Regions from separate parts of the Paenibacillus motobuensis genome, predicted to be linked through region 2. Evidence: a T-box and tRNA genes for the amino acid it is inferred to sense, from the RefSeq annotation. Region 2 holds a T-box; the other holds one or more tRNA genes.
The links. A T-box is a leader RNA that pairs with one kind of tRNA and senses whether it is charged. The one in region 2 lies ahead of argS (arginine--tRNA ligase), so its partner is inferred to be a tRNA-Arg.
Positions count from the first base shown of each region.

Region 1: it has a tRNA-Arg gene. The T-box ahead of argS (arginine--tRNA ligase) is inferred to sense a tRNA for this amino acid. The anticodon was not compared.

Region 1 is NZ_BAAACX010000008.1:728-11,850, reverse strand. Features, by position in the region: gene ABD014_RS08265 (RHS repeat domain-containing protein) at 1-487, opposite strand, end outside; gene ABD014_RS08260 (formylglycine-generating enzyme family protein) at 753-1,604, opposite strand; gene ABD014_RS08255 (glycoside hydrolase family 11 protein) at 1,790-2,425, opposite strand; gene ABD014_RS08250 (ArsR/SmtB family transcription factor) at 2,777-3,112, shown strand; gene ABD014_RS08245 (cation diffusion facilitator family transporter) at 3,130-4,086, shown strand; tRNA gene ABD014_RS08240 (tRNA-Gly) at 4,206-4,276, opposite strand; tRNA gene ABD014_RS08235 (tRNA-Pro) at 4,284-4,360, opposite strand; tRNA gene ABD014_RS08230 (tRNA-Arg) at 4,387-4,463, opposite strand; tRNA gene ABD014_RS08225 (tRNA-Gly) at 4,467-4,541, opposite strand; gene ABD014_RS08220 (bifunctional metallophosphatase/5'-nucleotidase) at 4,767-6,359, shown strand; gene phnE (phosphonate ABC transporter, permease protein PhnE) at 6,437-7,243, opposite strand; gene phnE (phosphonate ABC transporter, permease protein PhnE) at 7,259-8,074, opposite strand; gene phnC (phosphonate ABC transporter ATP-binding protein) at 8,067-8,849, opposite strand; gene ABD014_RS08200 (phosphate/phosphite/phosphonate ABC transporter substrate-binding protein) at 8,948-10,015, opposite strand; tRNA gene ABD014_RS08195 (tRNA-Leu) at 10,344-10,427, opposite strand; tRNA gene ABD014_RS08190 (tRNA-Lys) at 10,459-10,534, opposite strand; tRNA gene ABD014_RS08185 (tRNA-Gln) at 10,546-10,620, opposite strand; tRNA gene ABD014_RS08180 (tRNA-His) at 10,643-10,718, opposite strand; tRNA gene ABD014_RS08175 (tRNA-Met) at 10,757-10,830, opposite strand; tRNA gene ABD014_RS08170 (tRNA-Val) at 10,861-10,936, opposite strand; tRNA gene ABD014_RS08165 (tRNA-Glu) at 10,942-11,016, opposite strand; tRNA gene ABD014_RS08160 (tRNA-Ser) at 11,047-11,123, opposite strand, start outside.
Region 2 is NZ_BAAACX010000004.1:394,259-405,381, reverse strand. Features, by position in the region: gene ABD014_RS03195 (phosphatidylglycerophosphatase A family protein) at 208-696, shown strand; gene ABD014_RS03190 (glutamate decarboxylase) at 898-1,086, shown strand; gene accD (acetyl-CoA carboxylase, carboxyltransferase subunit beta) at 1,355-2,248, shown strand; gene ABD014_RS03180 (acetyl-CoA carboxylase carboxyltransferase subunit alpha) at 2,249-3,346, shown strand; gene pyk (pyruvate kinase) at 3,470-4,891, shown strand; gene ABD014_RS03170 (acyl-CoA thioesterase) at 5,016-5,435, shown strand; gene ABD014_RS03165 (FxsA family protein) at 5,525-5,917, shown strand; T-box leader at 6,001-6,230, shown strand; gene argS (arginine--tRNA ligase) at 6,292-8,043, shown strand; gene ytvI (sporulation integral membrane protein YtvI) at 8,067-9,185, opposite strand; gene ABD014_RS03150 (citrate/2-methylcitrate synthase) at 9,536-10,648, shown strand; gene icd (NADP-dependent isocitrate dehydrogenase) at 10,742-11,123, shown strand, end outside.

The DNA.
Region 1 (11,123 bases), on a different contig from region 2:
CACGCTTCTTGCCGTCGATTGTTTCGATCCATTTTAAAATATTTCCCGCTGCATCATAGCTGTATTCGTGTTTATTTAAAATGTTTCCAGTTTGATTTTGCTCGCTTAGTTTCTCCAGTAGACCACGTGAGTTGTAGCTGTATTGCGTTGTACTACCGTTAGCTGCTATTTTTTCGATCAATTGGCCCGCTGCATTGTACGTATAAGCTGTCGTCCCAGCATGGTCTTTCACACTACTCAGTCGATTGAGTGCATCGTAATCATATGTCGTCTGTTTACCGTCTGGCGTAATTAAACTTGCTTTGTTGCCAACTGGTGTCCATGTATAATTCACTGTACGCTGCTTCGGATCGGTTACACGGGTTATTTGCCCCAGCACATCGCGTTGAATATCAGTAACCCCGTTCCAGTCTTCTATCCGTACGAGTTCGCTGCGCTGGTTGTACGCAAATTTTGCTTGTTTTTCTGCACTGTAATCATTATTTATAGGTCGTACAAAAAAAAAAGGCGAACGCCTTGCTTACCACGCAAAAAAACGCCATTCTCACCTGCTTATCGCCAGGATTGAATGACGGCTTTTTCTACGGAGAACATTATTTATTTCTTCGGCTTCGCTTTACGTTCGGCTTTGGCTATATTCTCGGCGACTCGGAACTTTAGGATCTGGTGATCAAGTCATACGGGGTCGGCTTACCAAGGGGAAACTGAATCGTTCCCTTGCTTGCTTTATACGGTGCTAAGCCTTGTCTAGTCTACTCACTGCGAGCCACACGAAACCCCTGGTCAGGGCCTAGGCCATTCGCCTCGAACTTGCCGCGGAAAGCAATCTCATTGTTGCTAACATCTCCAATCCAGCCGCCGCCCTTCACAACCCGAAAAGATCCGCTGCTACTATCCAGCTCCTCTCCATACCAGTTCCAACACCATTCCCTTACATTGCCTGACATATCGTAAAGCCCTAGCTCATTAGCCTTCTTGGCACCAACAGATTGGGTTTTATTTTTGTTGTCTTCTATAATTGGCCAGTTCCAATCCCCTGATAAGTATTTATTTCCGGCATTTCTCCAATACCATGCTACATCATCTGCCTTATCACTTCCGCTGTAGGTATAGCTCTTGCTCATCTGGCCTCCACCAGCAGCATATTCCCACTCGGCCTCTGTCGGCAATCGGTAGCCGTTGGCTCCTTCATTAATCGTTACTACCCATTTCATATTATCGTTCTCACTCATATTGTTCGGATCCTGTTTGTTCTGATCGATATTGTAGTATGGGGCCAGGCCCTCTTTGATACTTCTCTGATTGCAGTACTCAATAGCGTCGTACCAGGTTACCATTTCAACCGGCAAATTGTCTCCCTGGAATCCTGAAGGATTATACCCCATAACCTCGGCCCACTCTTTTTGAGTAACTTCATATTTACCGATATAGAAATTTGATATGGTTACACTTTTTCCATAGTAGTTGGACTTCGTGTTCGTCATCGTCCCACCTTCAACAAATACAAGACTATTGTTAGCATCTTTCTTCCCTAGCTTCTCTTGTGAACAAGCGCTGACAACGAATACTAGTGCTACTAGAACGAAAGTGAATAATTTTCTCATGGATATATCTCCTTTAAACGAATGGAAAAAGTTGTTAATCGGGGACATCTACAGAAGATAATAAATATAAGGCCGCCGGGTGTAAGCCGGCAGGCCTTTGGCGCTATTCAGTAATTCAGAGACTTTCTTAATACTTCAAAAAATCGGTCTGGCACCTATCCATCGTCCTGCTTACAGTCGACCTATTACCACACCGTTACGTTAGAGCTTCCGCTACTTTGATATCCTTCTGTAGCTAACACTTGATAAGACCAACTGCTGCCCAGATTCATTCCATAATTCTTCCATGCATTAACGTGGTTGCCAAAAGTAATAGCAACGTTGCTTCCAGTCGCTCTCTTCGACTGACGGACACTCCAGAACTGTTGGAATGTTTGTGTACCATCAATGGAAGGAGCGTTGTACCGCATGGTTGTATAAACGTCATACGTGCCCCCGTCACTCGATACCGTTCCTTTATACGTTCCAGTAGGGCGGTAAGTTCCCCAGCTATCCACAACGTAATATTCGATGAGAGAGTTTCTTGTCCATCCATAGAGAGTCAAATACCCGTTGCCATTTGGTGCCCAGACGCCAGCGTTGTAGTTGACGGTTCTGGACGGTGATCCAGTACCCCAGCCTTTGCCCACAACAAAGTTACCAGAGTTTGACCATGTCACACTGTAATTACCGCCAGATCCATTAACCGCATTCACGGTTCCACCACCATCGGTCCAATTCTGCCAATAGTCTGTTGCTGCACTGGAGGTCACTGCAAACATACTAAAACTCATCGCTGCTACGAGTAATGCCGTCATTATTTTCCTATTAAACTTGAACATGGAATACCTCCTTAAATATATGATTTGCAACTACGCCCTACACTACTACCCTACATCCTTCTGTCGGTTTTACTTGCAGTACGTAACTTTTACTGTTTTTTCTTCCTTAAAATTCTAATTCCACCTCCTTACTTGTAAATTATAGAAATAAAGCGTTTACATAACAACTTATCAAATTAAAGGTTTATACGTCTTTTTTTTAGATATTATATTTATCTTTGGGAAACAGCAAGACTGAAATGGATGTGGAACTTTCCGATTGACATTCTATAGAGAGTATTATAATCTATATATGATAATATGAGTATATGTTCATATATATTTAATTATCCTTATAGAGGAGTGTAATAAATGAGTGAAGAGCAGAAATACAAAGAGGCATTTAATGACGGAACGCAGGATTTGGATGAAGAAACGTTATTTGTCGTTTCGCAAACATTCAAAGCGTTGAGCGACCCAACAAGAATTCGCATTTTGCATTTATTATGTAAAGGGGAGCATTCTGTCAATGATATTGCAGAGATACTAAATTTAAGCCAATCGAGTGTTTCCCACCAATTGCGTTTTTTGAAAAATTTAAGATTGGTCAAATTTAGAAGAGCAGGCACTACTTTGTATTATTCAGAAGATGACGATCACGTTATGAATTTACTGGAGAAGGCAATTGAGCATGCTGCACATCTTTAATATAGGGGAGATATACAATGGGACACGATCATGGACATGACCATTCACATGGCGCAAATAAAAAGACATTACTGATAAGTTTTATTATTATTACAGGCTATATGATTGTTGAAGCTTTTGGAGGGTTCATTACCAACAGCCTTGCGTTATTATCTGATGCAGGTCATATGTTAAGTGACGCCATATCCCTTGGTGTTGCATTATTGGCTTTTACACTTGGGGGAAAGGTCGCAAACTATAGCAAAACCTATGGATACAAACGATTTGAAATATTAGCAGCGGTTCTTAACGGGGTGACCCTCGTATTAATTGCGATTTATATTTTTTACGAGGCAATTCAGCGTTTTCAAAATCCACCTGAAGTTGCTTCAACCGGAATGTTAATCATCTCCTCAATTGGCTTACTGGTCAATATTTTTGTAGCGTGGTTTATGATGCGCAGTGGGGATGTGGAAGAGAACTTGAATATGCGCGGAGCATACTTGCATGTCATTAGTGATATGCTTGGTTCCGTTGGTGCGATTGTTGCCGCGCTGCTGATTATGTTCTTCGGTTGGGGCTGGGCAGATCCACTCGCAAGTGTCATTGTTGCCGCACTTGTATTACGCAGCGGTTACTATGTTATGAAATCCGGACTCCATGTCCTGATGGAAGGAACTCCACAAAATGTAGATATGAACGAAGTGATTCAAACCATCCAAAATACAAAAGGTGTTCAAAGCGTTCACGACCTGCACGTTTGGTCGATTACAAGCGGGTTAAATGCACTTTCCTGCCACGCCGTTGTAGATGATCAATTGTCCATTGCTGACAGTGAGCGACTGCTCCGTCAAATCGAACATGACCTTGAACACAAGAACATTCACCATATGACAATTCAATTAGAGACTTCTGCCCATCGACATGACAATTCGATTCTATGTACCGTGAAGGCTGAATCTTCCGGACACCGCCAACATGGCCATCAGCACTGATAGGAATTACTAATGAATAATCAAAAATCTCACTGACCTTAATGGATCGGTGGGATTTTCTTATGAACGATCGGAAAATTTGCGCAAATAAAAAACCCTTGTGCACCAAGGGTTACTAAAGCGGGTGATGGGAATCGAACCCACGCTACCAGCTTGGAAGGCTGGAGTTCTACCATTGAACTACACCCGCAAAATGATGGTCGGGATGACACGATTCGAACATGCGACCCCCTGGTCCCAAACCAGGTGCTCTACCAAGCTGAGCTACATCCCGGGAAAAATGCTGTTATCTAATTGAAATGGCGCGCCCTAAGAGATTCGAACTCCTGACCTTTTGATTCGTAGTCAAACGCTCTATCCAGCTGAGCTAAGGGCGCAAATGGAGCGGACGACGGGAATCGAACCCGCGACCCTCGCCTTGGCAAGGCGATGCTCTACCGCTGAGCCACGTCCGCCTATCAATAGCAGTTTGCAATTTCAACTTTTTTAGCGACAATAAATATAATACCAGGCATGTCATAGCATTGCAAGCTTTTTTTGAATTTAACGATCATAAATTCCATTACTTATTGCATCTTCTCCAAATACGGCCTTTGTGTTAGCCAAATTCAATTAGTTATACTATTATTATAAAGTTAAACTATAATTTCATTTATTCAGGAGGAAATATAGAATTGAACTTGCCAAAATCCGTTACGATTACGTTATTAGAAACAAGCGATTTGCACGGCCATATTTACCCGACGGATTACCGTGGCCCTGGGGATAAACCGCTTGGACTCGCCAAGCTATCCAGCATCATTCATCAGGAGAGAAGCGAAAATCCGGCGCTGCTGCTGCTCGACAACGGGGATATTTTACAGGGCACGCCGTTTATGTACCACTACGCCAAGTACGATGGAGGCGGTATCCATCCTGCCGCAAGAGCTCTCAATGCACTTCAATACGATGCGGCTGTGTTCGGCAATCACGAATTCAATTACGGGCTGGATTTGTTAGGCCGCGCAGTCGATGCTTCAAATTGTCCATGGTTATCCGCCAATATCGTGGGCGAGACGGACGGACAACCCGCTTTCGGACAGCCTTACAAGATCTTCGACATGCCTGAGGGAATCCGCATTGCCGTCCTTGGCGTAACCACACACTATATTCCAAACTGGGAAGAGCCCAATAATATTTCGGGACTAGCCTTTAAAGATGCTCTGGAGTCTGCTCAGTACTGGATTAACCAGATTCGTACATCCGAACGTCCCGACGCCCTTGTCCTCTGCTACCATGGCGGCTTTGAGCGCGATCCGGCCACAGGTGAGCCAACGGAACCACTTACCGGTGAGAACCAAGGCTACGAGATGTGTACGCGTCTGGAAGGCGTAGACGTCCTTCTAACAGGCCATCAGCATCGACTTCTTGCTGGCGAACTGAACGGTGTCGCATTTGCTCAGCCTGGATTTGCTGGTCAATCCATTGCCAAAGTCCAGCTGGAATTCGAACCAACGCAAGATGGCTCCTGGACGATTCGCCACAAAACAGCCCAGTTGCTTCACCTGGATGACTCGGTAGGTGCGGATGAGGAACTACTCGCCATGTTCGCAGAAGATGAGCAGAAAACACAAGCATGGTTGGATCAACCGATTGGTTCAGCCGAAGGGGATATGACGATACCTGACCCATTCGAGGCGCGGCAGGCCGACCACTCGTTCACGGAGTTCGTTAACCGGGTACAGATGGAAGTGACCGAAGCCGAGATATCGTGCGCAGCCATTTTCACGAATGAGGCCAGAGGATTTACCGATAAAATTACAATGCGCGATGTCGTCTCTAACTATATTTATCCTAATACGCTTAAAGTCGTCCGCCTGTCCGGACAAGATATCAGAGAGGCTCTTGAACAGAATGCCCGCTACTTCACTCTGGATGAACAGACAGGGACACTACAGGTCTCTGCATCTTATCTAGAGCCGAAGCCACAACACTTTAATTACGATATGTGGGAAGGTATTGAATATGAGCTGGATATTTCGATGCCGGAGGGTAGGCGTGTAACTAAGCTTGAGCAAAATGGCGTACCATTAGATCCCGAAGCTAGCTTCGACGTCGTCATGAACAGCTATCGCTCGGGCGGCGGAGGAAACTTCGACATGATCAAGGACAAGCCGATCATACGAGAGATTCCGACGGATATGACAGAAATTCTGGCCGACTATATTATGAAGCGCCGTGTCATTCACGCCTCCTGCGACCATAACTGGAAAGTGGTCTATCCCGTTAAATAAGCAAAAGAACCTTCAGTACCACTAGAAAAGTGGGTGTTGAAGGTTCTTTTTTGTGGTACAAATACGACCTGTCTATCTTAAACTCCCTTGATCAATCTTGCACGAAGCTTGTTGGAAATTAGTTCAATTAACAAAATAAGCACCAGAAGTCCGATCAAAATGGAGCCGACCTGGTTCCATTTGTAACCGTTCATGGCAAAGATCAGCGGCGCGCCGATCCCTCCGGCTCCGACAAGGCCAAGAATCGAAGCTTCGCGCATATTCATATCAAATCGATAAATCGTCACCGATAGAAAAATCGATAACAATTGCGGAAAAATACCGTAGCGGATTTTCTCAAAAGTTGTACAGCCGATGGAAGTCATCGACTCCAGCACCCGCGTATCCAGTTCCTCAATCGCATCCACGTAAAGCTTGGCCAACATCCCGATCGAGGTTATAGCAATCGTCAGCACCCCTGCCATCGGGCCAGATGATACACGAATAAACATCAGACCGTAAACGAGCGCCGGAATTGTCCGAATGATGATGAGCAGAAATCTTGTCAGCCAAGATATCGGTTTGGGAACGATATTGGATGCAGCCAAAAAGGCAAGCGGAACGGACAAAATCGCACCAACAATCGTCCCTAGAAAAGCAATCGCTAAGGTTTGCACCAGCAAATAAGGTACACCTTGCTTCGATACATTAAACAAAAGATGAAGATCCGGATGAGTGATCCCTTTAAAAATGTTAAGCGCAATCTTCATACCGCCTGCGTTCATATCTTTGAAGCTAACAACGGTCATCGACCATATGAAAAGAATGACGGTAATGAATGTAACGATCAGAATATAACGATGATTGCGCGGTGAAGCAAGAAGCTGCTTCTCTACTGTCGTCATAGCACAAACTTCTCCTTAAATTAGCTTTTTTCTAAAGTGCTCACTAACCGTTTCGATCAAGTATACGGTAACGACAAGCGCCAGAATAATCATACCTAGACCAGAATAATCACGCCAGCCGATATTTTCATTGATTAGAAGTCCGATGCCCCCTGCTCCGACGTAACCAAGAATGGCCGCATAGCGAACGTTCCCTTCGAAACAAAACAGTGAGGTGGACAGAAAACCTGGGAGCACCTGAGGAAAGATCGCGTAGCGAAAAGCTTGAATTCTGGTCATTCCGATCGATTCCATCGCTTCAAAGGGACCCATATCTGCATTTTCAATTTGCTCGTACAACAATTTTCCTACGTACGAGAGAGTAAACAACAAGATGGCAATGATCCCCGCCGTAGGACCTAATCCAAATACAAAAGTGGCAATCAAAGCTACCACAAGCGTAGGCAGCGTTCTAAACAAACTAAGAATAACCTTAAAGACGACCACAACGGTTTTGCTTCGAACAATATTAGAAGACGCTAGAACAGCAAAAGGTATAGACAGTAGCGCCCCGATCATCGAGCCAACCAAAGACATCTGCAATGTAGATACTAAGGATCTCCATATGCCAGAAAAACTGGACCATTTCGGTGGAACCATCTGAGCGATTATTTTGAAAAATTCATCGATTCTTTGCACCAGAATTTTCAAATTAAAATTCGTAAAGTTCACGGATATAATCAGCGCGACAATTATTAATAGCAATACAAGTGGAGTTCGAGATCTTTTCTCCAACACGGTTTTGCCGTTTGGCAGCACCACTTCTTTGGGGTGGAAAATTTTATCATACATTCGCCGACTTCTCCTCCAATGAGGCTTTTACTTCTTCCAATTTGCCGCCGTAAATATCATCTAAAATTTCCTGTGTGACCTTGCTGGATTCACCGTCAAAAACAACGGCTCCCTTACGTATTCCGATAATCCGATCGCAATATTCTAATGCAATCTCCACGTGGTGGATATTCATTATGACGGAAATGTTCATGTCTTTATTGATTCTCTTAAAATCGTCCATGACAAGTTTGGATGTCACAGGGTCCAAAGAAGCAATCGGCTCGTCCGCCAAAATAATGTCGGGATTCTGAGCCAGCGTACGTGCCAAAGCAACCCGTTGCTGCTGTCCGCCCGACAGTTGATCTACACGAATGAAAGCTTTGTCCAAGATCCCCACTTTATCGAGCGCTTCCAGAGCTTTGATCTTCTGCTCCTTGGTAAATATACCTGTCAGCTTGCGCCATAACGGCAGGTCTGGTACAAAGGACACCATAACATTCTTAATAACGGTTGTACGGGTCACCAAGTTGAAGGATTGGAATATCATCCCGATTCTTCTGCGAAACTGACGAATTTGCTTTCCTTTCAACTTCGCCACATCAACTTCATCTACCTTCAATTGGCCCTCTGTAATATCATGCATACGGTTGATGCATCGAATCAAAGTTGATTTACCTGCACCGGAAAGACCGATGACCGCGACAAATTCGCCTTGCTCAATTTTCAAATTAATGTTCTGCAAAGCTGTCGTGCCATTGGCATATTTCTTTTCCACATTTTTAAACTCAATCATGGAAATACCCCAATTCTTTAGAGTAGGAAAAGATGAGAGCATCGTATCGGTGCGCTCATCTTTTCTTGAAAAGTACGAATTAGCTATCGAACTTGCATTTACTTCTTCAAGCTTCTAACTAGATCTTGAGCTTTTCTCTCACCATCATAGTCGGAAGATTTTGCATCTTGGTAGCCTTCATGGGTGTAGATCGCAATAACCTTCTTACCTTCTTCTGTTTGCGCGATATCTTTGAATGCTTTTTGAAGAGCGGCTTTGAAGTCGTCGGTCATAATTGGATCATTCTTGCTGACGCTAATTGTATCGTTATAAATCCCTTGAGTTACGCCAATTACGTTCGTTTCATCCCAAACGGATTTGTCGCGGCCGAAATCGGAAGTCCATTGATTCTCAAAGTCTCTTCTAGCATCGGCATAGCTAACGAGTACATCCGTTTGACCATTAGCCAGACGTGCAAACGCACTACCGTAAGAATCTGAAGTTACAACGTGGGACAGATCCGTCAGGCTCTTTTGATAATGATCTTGCAGCCACAAGGTTGGATAGATGTAACCAGCTGGTGAAGAAGTGGACATGATTGACCAGTTTGCGCTGTTCAAATCATCCCAAGTCAATTCTTCGCCATTGTTCACTTTAGCTGCCAGTTCTTGTCCTTTCGCGGAAGGACCAGCAATGAACAATGCGCGATAATGATTGGTTTGATCTGTAGTTGGTGCCGTTGGTTTGTTGTCATTCCAATCTTTAGGGTTGTCCGAATCGTTGGACAAGCCTGCGCGAGTAGCCGTCAAAATTACATCTGCGCCGTCATCATACAATACATAAGTACCACCTGGAATGAATCCGATATCTGTTGAGCCAGCCGTCAGTGCTTCTCCTACTGCTTCATAATTCGTTCCGACATCGATACTTACTTTTCCTACATCGTAACCTTCAGTAGCCAATTGTTTCTTCAGAAGGTCTTTAAGCGGATCCGTCGCCGTAATAATTTCTCCTGGATCTTTGGACGGAACAAAGCTGATCTTTAGCTCTTTAATTTCTTTAGACCCGGATCCCGCATTTCCGGAATTAGCAGAGTCGCTTTTCGATGAGTTGTTGCCCGAACCGCATCCTGCGAGCAATCCAACAGCCAAAGTAAACACAGCAAGAAGCATCAATTTTTTCTTCACTTTCTTTAACCCCCATAGAGAAATTAGTTTTGTTTGCAAGTTCGGATATTCCGTTTTCTCAAACAATAACCATCATACCAGATTTTTATTAAAAGTATGTTAATAAAAATTTATGTAAGCGAATCCAATTGATTATAACATCTATAGTAGGGGAGTTGACAAGAAATTGATGGTAAGGAATCTAAAAAATACCCTTTTCTTTGAATTTATTTACTATGTTTTAAATTTACGGTCTGATAGAGATATCGTTTATTCCTGCAATAATCTAACCCCCATAAAAAACAAAAAGTTCTCAAGAATTAACTTGAGAACTGTCTATTACTTATTATGGTGCGCGTGGAGGGACTTGAACCCCCACGTCAAAGACGCTAGATCCTAAGTCTAGTGCGTCTGCCAATTCCGCCACACGCGCACAATCACACTATATACTCGAATGAGTATACTGGTGAGCCATGAAGGACTCGAACCTTCGACACCCTGATTAAAAGTCAGGTGCTCTACCAACTGAGCTAATGGCTCATAAAATGAAATGGCTGGGGATATAGGATTCGAACCTATGAGTGACGGAGTCAAAGTCCGTTGCCTTACCGCTTGGCTAATCCCCAATAACTCATTTTTAAGAATAAATGGGGCGATCGATGGGACTTGAACCCACGAGTGCCGGAGCCACAATCCGGTGCGTTAACCCCTTCGCCACGACCGCCATAATATTGTTAATTGAGTTGTTAAGATTGAAGCTAATTGCGGGGGCAGGATTTGAACCTACGACCTTCGGGTTATGAGCCCGACGAGCTACCGGACTGCTCCACCCCGCGTCAATAAAAAAATGTTTTTGAGGTAACTTATGGTGGAGGCTAACGGGATCGAACCGCTGACCCTCTGCTTGTAAGGCAGATGCTCTCCCAGCTGAGCTAAGCCTCCATACATGGTGACCCGTAGGGGATTCGAACCCCTGTTACCTCCGTGAAAGGGAGGTGTCTTAACCCCTTGACCAACGGGCCATGCAATATAGTATAACAGTAAGATAATTATGGCGGAGAGAGAGGGATTCGAACCCTCGAGACGCTTGTGACGCCTACACGATTTCCAATCGTGCTCCTTCGGCCAA
Region 2 (11,123 bases):
TGTATGGATGATATAACCGAAAGGCAACGTAAGTTACTGATCGGACATATGTTGAACTTGGTGGCTAGGCAACGGCAAAATTTTCGGCATAAAGAGGATCACAGCGAACATTTCGAAATTCGTAATTTCGCGCGGGAATATGCGGATGATAAATGTGCATTTTGCATTTGTAAATAGGGTCAACACGAAGATCTTAGGAGGGGTAACATGTCATTTGAATTGGCGGAAGCGCAGTTGTTGAAACGGGGAGTCAAGCTTGAGGAGATTGCCAAGATTGTTTATAAGCTTCAATTGCCTTATCATGATGATTTGACGGTAGAACAATGCTATGATAGCGTGAAGGCGGTATTGCAAAAACGCGAGGTTCAGTATACGCTTTTTACGGGAATTGCGCTGGATGAACTGGCGGAGCAAAAGCTGCTCCCTGAGCCTCTGCAATCGATTATGGAAGCGGATGAACCGCTATATGGCGTGGATGAGACAATGGCGCTGGGCATTACTAGTGTGTTTGGGATGATTGGGCTGACGAGCTTCGGTTATCTGGACAAGGTTAAGCCTGATTTGATCGGCAGACTGAACAATCAGGGAGATCATATTCATGTTTATTTGGATGATCTTGTTGCAGGGCTTGCTGCCGCTGCTTCGGCACGGATCGCCCATAGAAGTCAAAAGGCAACAAACTACTCCAAGAGTTGATTTATTGATTTATTATGCTTGTTCTAACAAGCCTGGTGGACTTGTTGAACTTCCCCTAATTAAGTCATAAAATGCCGGAGTTTATGCGGGCTCCGGCTTGCTTTTAACTCCCTTGCTCTGTTGCGGGACTTTTGAACATTATGTTATCATTACTCTATTATACGGGCTTAAGTTGAGAGGTTAGGGGGCTTTGAGTAGGGCATGTGGACCGTAATGTATATTGCTCCTACCGCTAAGATTGCGGAAATGATCAAATCAAAACTCACAGAGGAAGGCTTTCTAGTCCAAACACGTCCTGTTAATTTATCCAAACAGCAGTTTGAAATATTGGTTCCTTCCGGGGAGCTGGAAGAAGTTCAAGAAGTATTGAATTCTATATTGCATCCCTAAATGACAAGGAGACAACATTACATGTTATGTCCTTGTTTTCAGGTGCAATAGAGGAAGTTCAAAAATGCATTCGGCATCGAACCTTGAATTTAGCCGGGCCTAAGCTGATGCTTGCGAAGTCATTTTCAAGAGGAAACATCTCAGATCCTCACGTACCAAAACGTACGCTGGCTACTCTTGCCCTAGCTTTATCCAGTCTTCTCGGTGCTGAAAATCGGCCTTTTTGAACACTTACTAATAATAAATTAACGGCTGAAGAGGTGTAGCTGTGTTTAAAGACTTATTTCAGAAAAAAAGAAAATACGCGACCATTCCTTCAGAACGTTTGGGGAGCGACGCGAATGCTACGTCGGCGGAACGGCCGAAGCGTGAAATCCCAGAAGGTCTGATGAATAAGTGCAGCCGCTGCGGCAGCATACAATACAGCAAGGAGCTTGAGAAGAACCTTAAGGTATGTCCTTCTTGCGGCTATCATATGCGCCTTAACGCGATGGAACGGATCCGTATGACGATGGATGAAGATAGCTTCACCGAGTACGATCGGGATCTGGTATCTGAAGACCCGCTTGAATTCCCAGGATATGCGACTAAGCTTGCGCAGCAGGCTCTGAAGTCGGGACTTCGTGAAGCGGTCGTCACGGGTGAAGGAACGATTGGTGGATTTCCGGTCGTTGTTGCTGTAATGAGTTTTGATTTCTTTACGGGAAGCATGGGCTCGGCTGTTGGCGAGAAAATTACGCGCGCCATTGAAGCGGCGACAGCCAAACGTCTTCCTATAATTATTTTCTCAACATCGGGCGGGGCTCGTATGCAAGAGAGTATCCTCAGTCTGATGCAGATGGCGAAGACGAGTGCAGCTTTAGCCCGCCATAATGAACAGGGTGGATTCTACATTTCGGTCATTACCGATCCGACTACGGGAGGGGTATCGGCCAGCTTTGCTATGCTTGGTGATATTATCATCGCTGAGCCGGGAGCTGTGTTCGGATTTGCCGGGAGAATTGTCATTGAGCAGACGATTCGTCAGAAGCTGCCAGATGATTTCCAGACCGCGGAATTTAACCTGCAGCACGGTCAGTTAGACCTCGTAGTTCATCGTAAAGAGCTTAAGGCGATGCTGACCAAATTGATCGACTTGCACAGCGTGAAGGGAGGAGCATAAATGGCTGGAGAATTGCCTTTTGAGACACCTCTTGTGAAACTGCGTGAGAAAATTAATGAACTGAAGCAGTTTGGCCAGGAGAAGGGAATCGATTTCAGCGATGAAGTTGCACGGCTGGAGGAACGTTACAAGCAGCTGGAGGAAGAAATATACAGCTACATAACGCCATCGCAGAAGATGCATCTGGCTAGACATCATCAGCGTCCAACCTCGTTGGATCTGATTAACCTGATCTTTGAAGATTTCATTGAGCTGCATGGGGACCGTCAATTTGGAGACGATCTAGCCATTGTGGGCGGTCTGGCTAAGCTGGATGGAACCGCTGTTACGGTCGTCGGCCAGCAACGCGGTAAGGATACGAAGGACAATATCGCCCGATTCTTCGGTAGCCCGCATCCGGAAGGGTTCCGCAAGGCACTGAGACTGATGCATCAAGCTGAGAAGTTCGGCAGACCCGTTATCACCTTTATTGATACCAAAGGCGCTTATCCAGGCAGTACAGCAGAGGAGAGAGGCCAATCCGAGGCGATCGCCCGCAACCTGTTGGAGATGGCTGGGCTTCGCGTACCTGTGATTTGTGTAGTTATTGGCGAAGGCGGCAGCGGTGGCGCTCTAGCACTTGGTGTCGGCAACCGTGTTCTTATGCTGGAGAACGCTATATATTCTGCGATCTCGCCAAACGGAGCAGCTTCGATCTTGTGGAAGGATGCCTCCAAGGCGGATAAGGCGGCCGAAGCGATGAGGATTACTGCTCAGGACCTGTTGGAGATGGAAGTCATCGAAGGTATTATTCCTGAACCACGCGGTGGTGCTCATCGTGATTACGAGACAACCGCAACAGCGATCAAACAGGAGTTGCTTATTCAATTGCAGGAATTGTCCATTATGAATTCGGACGAGCTGCTGGAGGATCGCTACAGAAAGTTTCGTAAAATCGGCAAATTTACGGAGAAGGCAGAAACTTATGCCGAACTTTCCAATTCCGATGAAGCGGCAACTGCTGAGCCTGTGCTGGAAGTCAAGCAAGAGCTGGACGAAAAACATGCGGAAGATAAAGACAAAGTTGTTATAGAATCTACCGGTTCAGGAAATGAATAGGACAGTTATATTGTTAATATGACAAATTCCCTATACAAATCGGTCAAACTGTAGTAAATTTAGTTGTTGGAAAAGATGAATTAAAAAAGTATAGAGAGAACCTAAAAACGGAGGAAACCCAAAATGCGCAAAACAAAAATCGTATGTACTATCGGTCCTTCCAGTGAATCGTTAGAAAACACCAAGAAATTAATCATGGCCGGAATGAACGTTGCTCGCCTGAACTTCTCGCATGGTGATTTTGAGGAGCATGGCAACCGAATCAAGACGATTCGCCAAGCGAGCAAAGAGTTGGGGAAAACGATCGCCATACTGCTGGACACCAAAGGTCCTGAAATTCGCACCGGTAAATTGAAAGAAGAGCCAATTGAACTTGTACAAGACGAGTTCATCACTTTGACCACCGAAGAAATCCTCGGTGACAAGAGCCGTATCTCCATTACCTACAAAGAGCTTCCTGGAGATGTGAAAGTGGGTTCGACTATTCTGATCGACGATGGTTTGATCGGATTGACCGTTGAAGAAGTTCAAGGTACGGAAATCAAATGCCGCATTGTTAATGGCGGTACGATCAAGAGCAAGAAGGGTGTTAACGTTCCAGGCGTAAACATCTCTTTGCCAGGTATTACAGAGAAAGACGCTAACGATATCAAGTTTGGGGTTGAACAAGGCATCGATTTCATTGCGGCTTCCTTCGTTCGTAAAGCAAGCGACGTACTTGAAATTCGTAAACTGCTCGAAAGCTTAAACGCAGCACATATCCAAATTATCTCGAAGATTGAGAACCAGCAAGGTGTGGACAACCTGGATGAAATCCTTGAAGTGTCTGACGGCTTGATGGTAGCACGTGGTGACCTTGGCGTGGAAATTCCTGCTGAAGATGTGCCACTCGTGCAAAAATTGATGATCGAGAAATGTAACCGTGCTGGTAAGCCAGTTATTACTGCAACGCAAATGCTCGACTCCATGCAGCGCAACCCAAGACCTACCCGCGCTGAAGCAAGTGACGTAGCGAATGCGATCCTTGACGGCACAGATGCAATCATGCTCTCCGGCGAGACGGCTGCTGGTAAATATCCGGTAGAGTCTGTTCAGACGATGTCCCGCATCGCTGAGAAGGCTGAGTCTGCGCTTGACTATCATGGAATTCTCGTGAAGCAAAGAATCGCTCAAGAGACTACCGTTACCGAAGCAATCAGCCAAGCTGTAACGACTTCAGCGCTTGAACTGAACGCTAAGGCGATCATCACTTCGACAGAAACAGGCTATACGGCTCGTATGGTATCGAAGTATCGTCCACAAGCACCGATCATTGCTGTAACGACTCAAGATCAAACCTTGCGTCGCCTTGCTTTGAACTGGGGCGTTATTCCGGTTAAAGGTCATACAGCTACATCTACGGATGAAATGTTCGACAATGCTATGAAGGGCGGACTTGATTCCGGTGTCGTTGTTGATGGAGATCTCGTAGTCATTACGGCTGGAATTCCACTTGGAAGCTCCGGTTCGACGAACCTGATCAAAGTTGGCCAAGTTCATAACTAATTTATAAGATGCACGGTTATGTGCATAGAGATAAGAAGCAATGGGACAACCGGCGACGGTGTGCCATTGCTTTTTTTTCAATAGAGATCGATATAATTAAGCACAAGAGGAGGAATTATAGAGCATGTATGTAAGTGAGCTCGGCATCACGCCTAAATATTTTGAATATGATATGATGGGAATTATTTATCACTCACATTATTTGGAGTGGTTCGAAGCCGGCCGGTTGAAGTTAATCCAGGATCTTGGCTTAAGCTATTTCGAGATGGAGAAGTCCGGTTACATCTCTCCGGTTCAAGAGATGAAAGTCGAGTATAAGCGGGGAATCCGTTATGGTGAAGAGGTGCTGCTTCGCACTTGGATCAAGCAGAACGGGGGAGTTAAGACCGAATATGCTTATGAAGTATTTAACGGAGAGGGGACATTATGTGTCGTAGGTACATCGGTCCATTATGTTGTTAGACGTGAGGACTTTAAGCCTGTGCAATTCAAAAAAGTGTTTCCTGAATGGTACTCGGCATTTGAGAAAGCGAGCAAGTCCTGAACAATTTTGATTCTGGAGTCTCAAAACGGTAAAATATGATTCATAGGAATTTCTTGCTGAAGAAACTTGCTAGTGAAAAGGAGTTATTTATGCGCAAATGGATTGCCGTTTTGATTGTATTATTTCCAATTGTAGAGTTTTGGGGATATGTTGAGGTTGGAGGAAGGCTGGGCGTAGGCAGGACGATCTTCCTGACCGTTGCGACTTCGATTATCGGCGGCTTGATGATGCAGTTCGAAGGCAGCAAGGTCATGGCAGATGCGAAATCGCAAATGAATGGCGGGCAGATTCCCGGACGCACGATGTTGGATGGAATGTGTGTGTTCTTCGGCGGAATTCTGCTGCTGATTCCCGGCTTTGTCACGGACATAATTGGGTTTACGATGGTGTTCCCGCTCACTCGTCTGATCTACCGGAAGCTGCTCTTGAAATGGATAGAGAAGAAGATGAAGGATGGTTCGATCACATTTTATCGTCGTTGACTTATGATGGTTTCATGTATACAATATTTAAAATTACTTGTTCAAAAAGGTCGGTTTTCAGTACTTTTTGAACTTCCTTTATATGAAATTCTACGATCGGGAGAGTAGCTCATACTAACCTGCAAATAGCGAGCCGGGACGGTGCAAGCCGGTGCAGAACAGGATGAGTGAAGCGCACCCGGGAGATGATCTTCTGAAGCTAAGGTGAGTAGGGAGATCCGGCAGCTGGACGTTAACCAGCCTTAAGCAGGTTGGATCAGTAGGTCCAGCACGTAGAGTGGTACCGCGGGAACATAAGTCTCTCGTCTCTTCAATAGAGATGAGGGGCTTTTTTATTTATCATTTTTGGATATAGCGATAAGGAGCTGAAGTAAATGGATATGGCAAAATCAAAGATTGCGCAATGGATCTCCGGACTGTTGACTGATACTCCTGCACAGGAGATTATGGCGATGCTGGAGTATCCGAAGGAGGAATCGCTGGGGGATCTATCCCTGCCCTGCTTCAAACTTAGCAAGAAGCTGCGGAAGTCTCCGATGCAAATTGCCACTGAATTGAAAGAAGCGTTAGAGGCGAAGGCAGAAGGAGATGAATTCATCGACCGGATCGAGGCGGTGTCCGGATACTTAAATCTGTTCCTGAAGCAGAGCTACCTCGCTGGGAACGTCGTGCTTACGATTCTTAACGCCGGAGAGCGTTACGGATCTAGAGACATCGGCGCCGGGAAGACGATTGTGATCGATTTCTCTTCGCCCAATATCGCCAAGCCATTTCACGTTGGCCATTTGCGTTCAACGGTCATCGGCAATGCGCTGTATCGAATTCATTCCTTTTTAGGCTATCAATCCATCGGTGTTAATCATCTAGGCGACTGGGGCACCCAGTTCGGCAAATTGATTGTCGCCTATCGACTGTGGGGGGATGAAGCACGGCTGGAGGAAGGGGCGATAGATGAACTGCTTGGTCTGTATGTGAAGTTCCATAAGGAAGCAGAACATGATCCTGGTCTGGAGGATGAAGCGAGAGCCTGCTTCCTGAAGATGGAGCAAGGTGATGAGGAAGTGTTGGCCCTTTGGCAGCGCTTTGTCGATATCAGCCTGGCTGAGTTCCAGAAAATATATGATCTGCTCGGTGTAGAATTCGATTATTTTACAGGGGAGAGCTTCTATAACGATAAGATGGAGCCGGTCATCCAGGAACTGAAGGATAAGCAGCTTCTTGAGGAGGATGAAGGAGCCTGGCTCGTTCGTCTGGATCAATACAACATGGCTCCGGCTTTGATGTTGAAGAAGGATGGTAGCACCCTTTACCATACCCGTGATGTGACGGCGGCGCTCTACCGTAAGCAGACTTATTCATTCGACAAAGCACTGTATGTTACGGACTATGCACAGAATTTGCATTTTGCGCAATTGTTCAAGGTTGTAGGGCTGATGGGCTATGACTGGGCAGAAGATGAGATGATTCATGTTCCCTTTGGCCGAGTAACTCTGGAGGGCATGAGCTTATCGACCCGTAAAGGAAATGTCGTGAAGCTGGAGGAAGTACTGGAGCAGACGATTGAGAAGGTTAAGGAGATTATCGAAGTAAAGAATCCCCAGCTGCAAAATAAAGATGAGGTAGCTCGTCAGGTCGGAGTTGGCGCTGTCATCTTCAATGACTTGAGTGCGAACCGGATTAAGGATATCGTCTTCTCCTGGGATGATGCGCTTAGCTTCGAGGGCGAGACGGGGCCATATGCGCAGTATTGCTATGCGAGAACCTGCAGTGTATTGCGCAAAGCGGCCGGAGATCAGCTTGCCGGAAAGGCAATAGTTGATGCCTTACTACTTGCTGAACAATTCGATCCTGCCAAGCTGCAGCATCCTACCGAGATCGCCATATTAAAAGAATTAGCCTTGTTCCCGGAACGAACTGTACAAGCCGCAGCCAAGCTGGAGCCGTCGATCGTTACTCGCTATTTGATTGACTTGGCTCAGGCCTTCAATCGCTTCTATCATGATTGTCCAATTCTCGTGGAAGATGAGAGGCTAAGAACGGCTCGTCTTGCCTTGGTTAAATGCGTACAAATTACACTTAAAAATGGATTCAATCTGATCGGATTACAAGCACCAGAGGAGATGTAGCTGTAGAGGGGAGCCGCTAGGCATTATTGCGCTCTTCCGTTCATGATATAGTCCCTCAACTCATGAAAGACGCCGGCTTTAATAACGGCATTAATAACGACAAGGGAGACAGGGCCGATAATAAGCCCGAGTACACCGAACAGCCGCAAGCCGACGAACAAAGAGATCAGAGTAGGCAATGGATCGAGTCCGACGCTGGTAGCCAGCACCTTGGGCTCGATCAGTTGTCTGGACACAAGAACAACTCCGTATAAAATAGAAAGACCGATGCCAAGAGCAATGTTGCCAGTCATGAAGGCGTAGACGAGCCAAGGGATGAGAATCGTGCCGACGCCTAAGTAAGGAAGCAAATCGACTAACCCGATCAGAATGGCATAAGTAACCGGCGAATCGACTCGCAGGATGAGAAGTCCGATGCAGACAACGAAGGCAGTAATCGAGATCATAATGAACTGGGCCCGCAGGTATCCGAATAGCGCCATTTGCAGATTACTCCGTATAATACCCCCCATTTTGAACCATCCCTTAGGCATAATTCCAAGGATCATGCGTTTGTTCTTGTCCCAACCGTTGCTAATGAAGAAGGCAGATAGCAGGATGATTAACAGAATAAGGCCTAGACTGGGCAATGAGGTAACCACGTTGATAACACCGTTCAGGAAGCTAGTAATGATTCTGGAAATTGCATTGCTAATCGTTAACGCGGCATTATCAATATTTTTGGTGAAAGTGTCACCGTAGCCTGGATTCCGTACGATAAAAGAATTTATTTCATTAAACAGCCGCTGCAGCTCCTCGTTCTGGCCCCAGGATATGAACTGATCACGCCACTCCCCGATATGCTCATTAGCGGTGTCGGCAAGATGGATCATTTCCTTAACCATACGGGTGACGGCTGCTGTAATGACGATGGCTCCGGCCGAGAAGTAGACAAGAATGGCCAGTATGACAGAAGCCCAGCGAGGCAGCCTCAATGTCTCTTGCATCCAACGTACGAATGGATTCATAGCATAGGCGATAATCCATGCGATCAGAAAGGGGTAGATGAGCGGCAGAACCCAGTAAAATAAAAGGCAGATCATCAGCACCGCAAGACATACCCAGGCACCACGCAGTATTCGTTTTACAACAACGTAATCCATTCGTATCCCTCCCCTTTGGACTGGACAGGTTTTACTCTATTTCTATTTCTCTTCCGAAATTAGTATTACAGAAACAATATTTATTGGATGATGTGACTTTTGTCGTTGCAATTCGGAAGAGATTACAAAAATTTCTTTATATATGTGAAAAAATAATTTGATGTGTCTATCATGACTCAAGTTGTTCCCTTGCTCCAAGAAATCCAGTATGATTATTTAAAAGAGTTTTAGTGTCAGATCCTCCCTAATATTTCATCCACGATGCTATATTACGAAAATTTTAAACTTCAAAATTGAAAATGTTTTCAATGGTTTATTTTCCCAATTTCGTATTTGAAGGAGAGATGTACATGACAGCTACCAAAGGACTTGAGGGTATTGTCGCTGCGACTTCCTCAATCAGCTCCATACATGATGGCGTGCTGGCTTATCGAGGTATTAATATCGATGATCTGGCGGAACGGGCAAGTTTCGAAGAGACTGCTTATCTGCTATGGTATGGGAAGCTGCCAACTCAGACCCAGCTTGCTTTCCTACAGCAGCAGTTGAGTGATTATGCGGCTATTCCGGGGCCATTGCTGGCCCAATTGAAGTTGTTCCCGTCTGATGCTAACACGATGGCCGTTTTGCGTACAGCCGTATCGGCACTAGCTCTATATGATGAGAATGCGGATGATATCTCCAGAGAAAGCAATCAGATCAAGGCGATTAAATTACAGGCGCAAATTCCTACGATTATTGCCGCTTTTGCCCGGATTCGCGAAGGCAAGGAGCCACTTGCTCCATTGCAGAATGTATCGATCGCGCACAATTTCCTGTATATGATGACCGGTGAAGAACCGGATGTCGTAGCAGTCAAAGCTCTGGACCAGGCGCTTGTGCTGCATGCTGATCATGAGCTGAATGCTTCAACCTTCTCGGCTCGCGTGACCATTGCGACGCTCTCGGATATTTATTCGGGGATTACGGCTGCGATTGGAACCTTGAAGGGACCGCTGCATGGTGGTGCGAATGAAGCCGTGATGAAGATGCTGTCCGAAATCGGCAGCCTTGATAATGTAGAGTCTTATATTCTGAATAAGATCGCGAACAGAGAAAAGATTATGGGCTTTGGACATCGCGTATACAAGAACGGCGATCCGCGTGCCAAGCATCTGCAGAAGATGTCTCGACAGCTCGGCTTGCTTAAGGGAGACTCTACCTTATTTGAAATGTCATCAAGAATTGAAGAATTGGTAACAGGCCAGAAGGGCCTCAGACCGAATGTCGATTTCTATTCTGCTTCGGTATATACCATGCTTGGAATTCCATCCGATTTATTTACTCCGATCTTCGCGATCAGCCGCTTGTCCGGTTGGTCTGCACATATTCTCGAACAGCTTGACGATAACCGGATTATTCGTCCGCGCGCTGAATACACGGGTCTTATTAATCAGAAATATATTCCAATCGATCTAAGATAATGGTCTGGCGGGAATTCTTCCCGCCAGTTATGTTAGAATGAGAACAGGTGAATAGCCTGTTCATTCAATATATACGAGGAGGAACCTATAAACATGCTGCAACTTTCTAAGTTTGACCTTCCAACAGAAGGAGAAAAAATCGTAATCGATAACGGCAAATTGCAAGTTCCTAACAACCCAGTTATCCCGTTCATTGAAGGGGATGGAACAGGCCGTGACATTTGGAGAGCGTCCAAGCGCGTATTGGATGCTGCGGTAGAGAAGGCTTATAACGGCGAGAAGAAGATCGCCTGGTACGAAGTGTTTGCAGGGGAAAAAGCCTTCAATACATACGGAGAGTGGCTACCGGCTGATACGCTGAATGCAATCCGTGAGTATATTGTGGCGATCAAAGGGCCGCTTACGACCCCGATCGGTGGGGGGATTCGCTCCTTGAACGTGGCGCTGCGCCAAGAGCTTGACCTGTATGTATGTC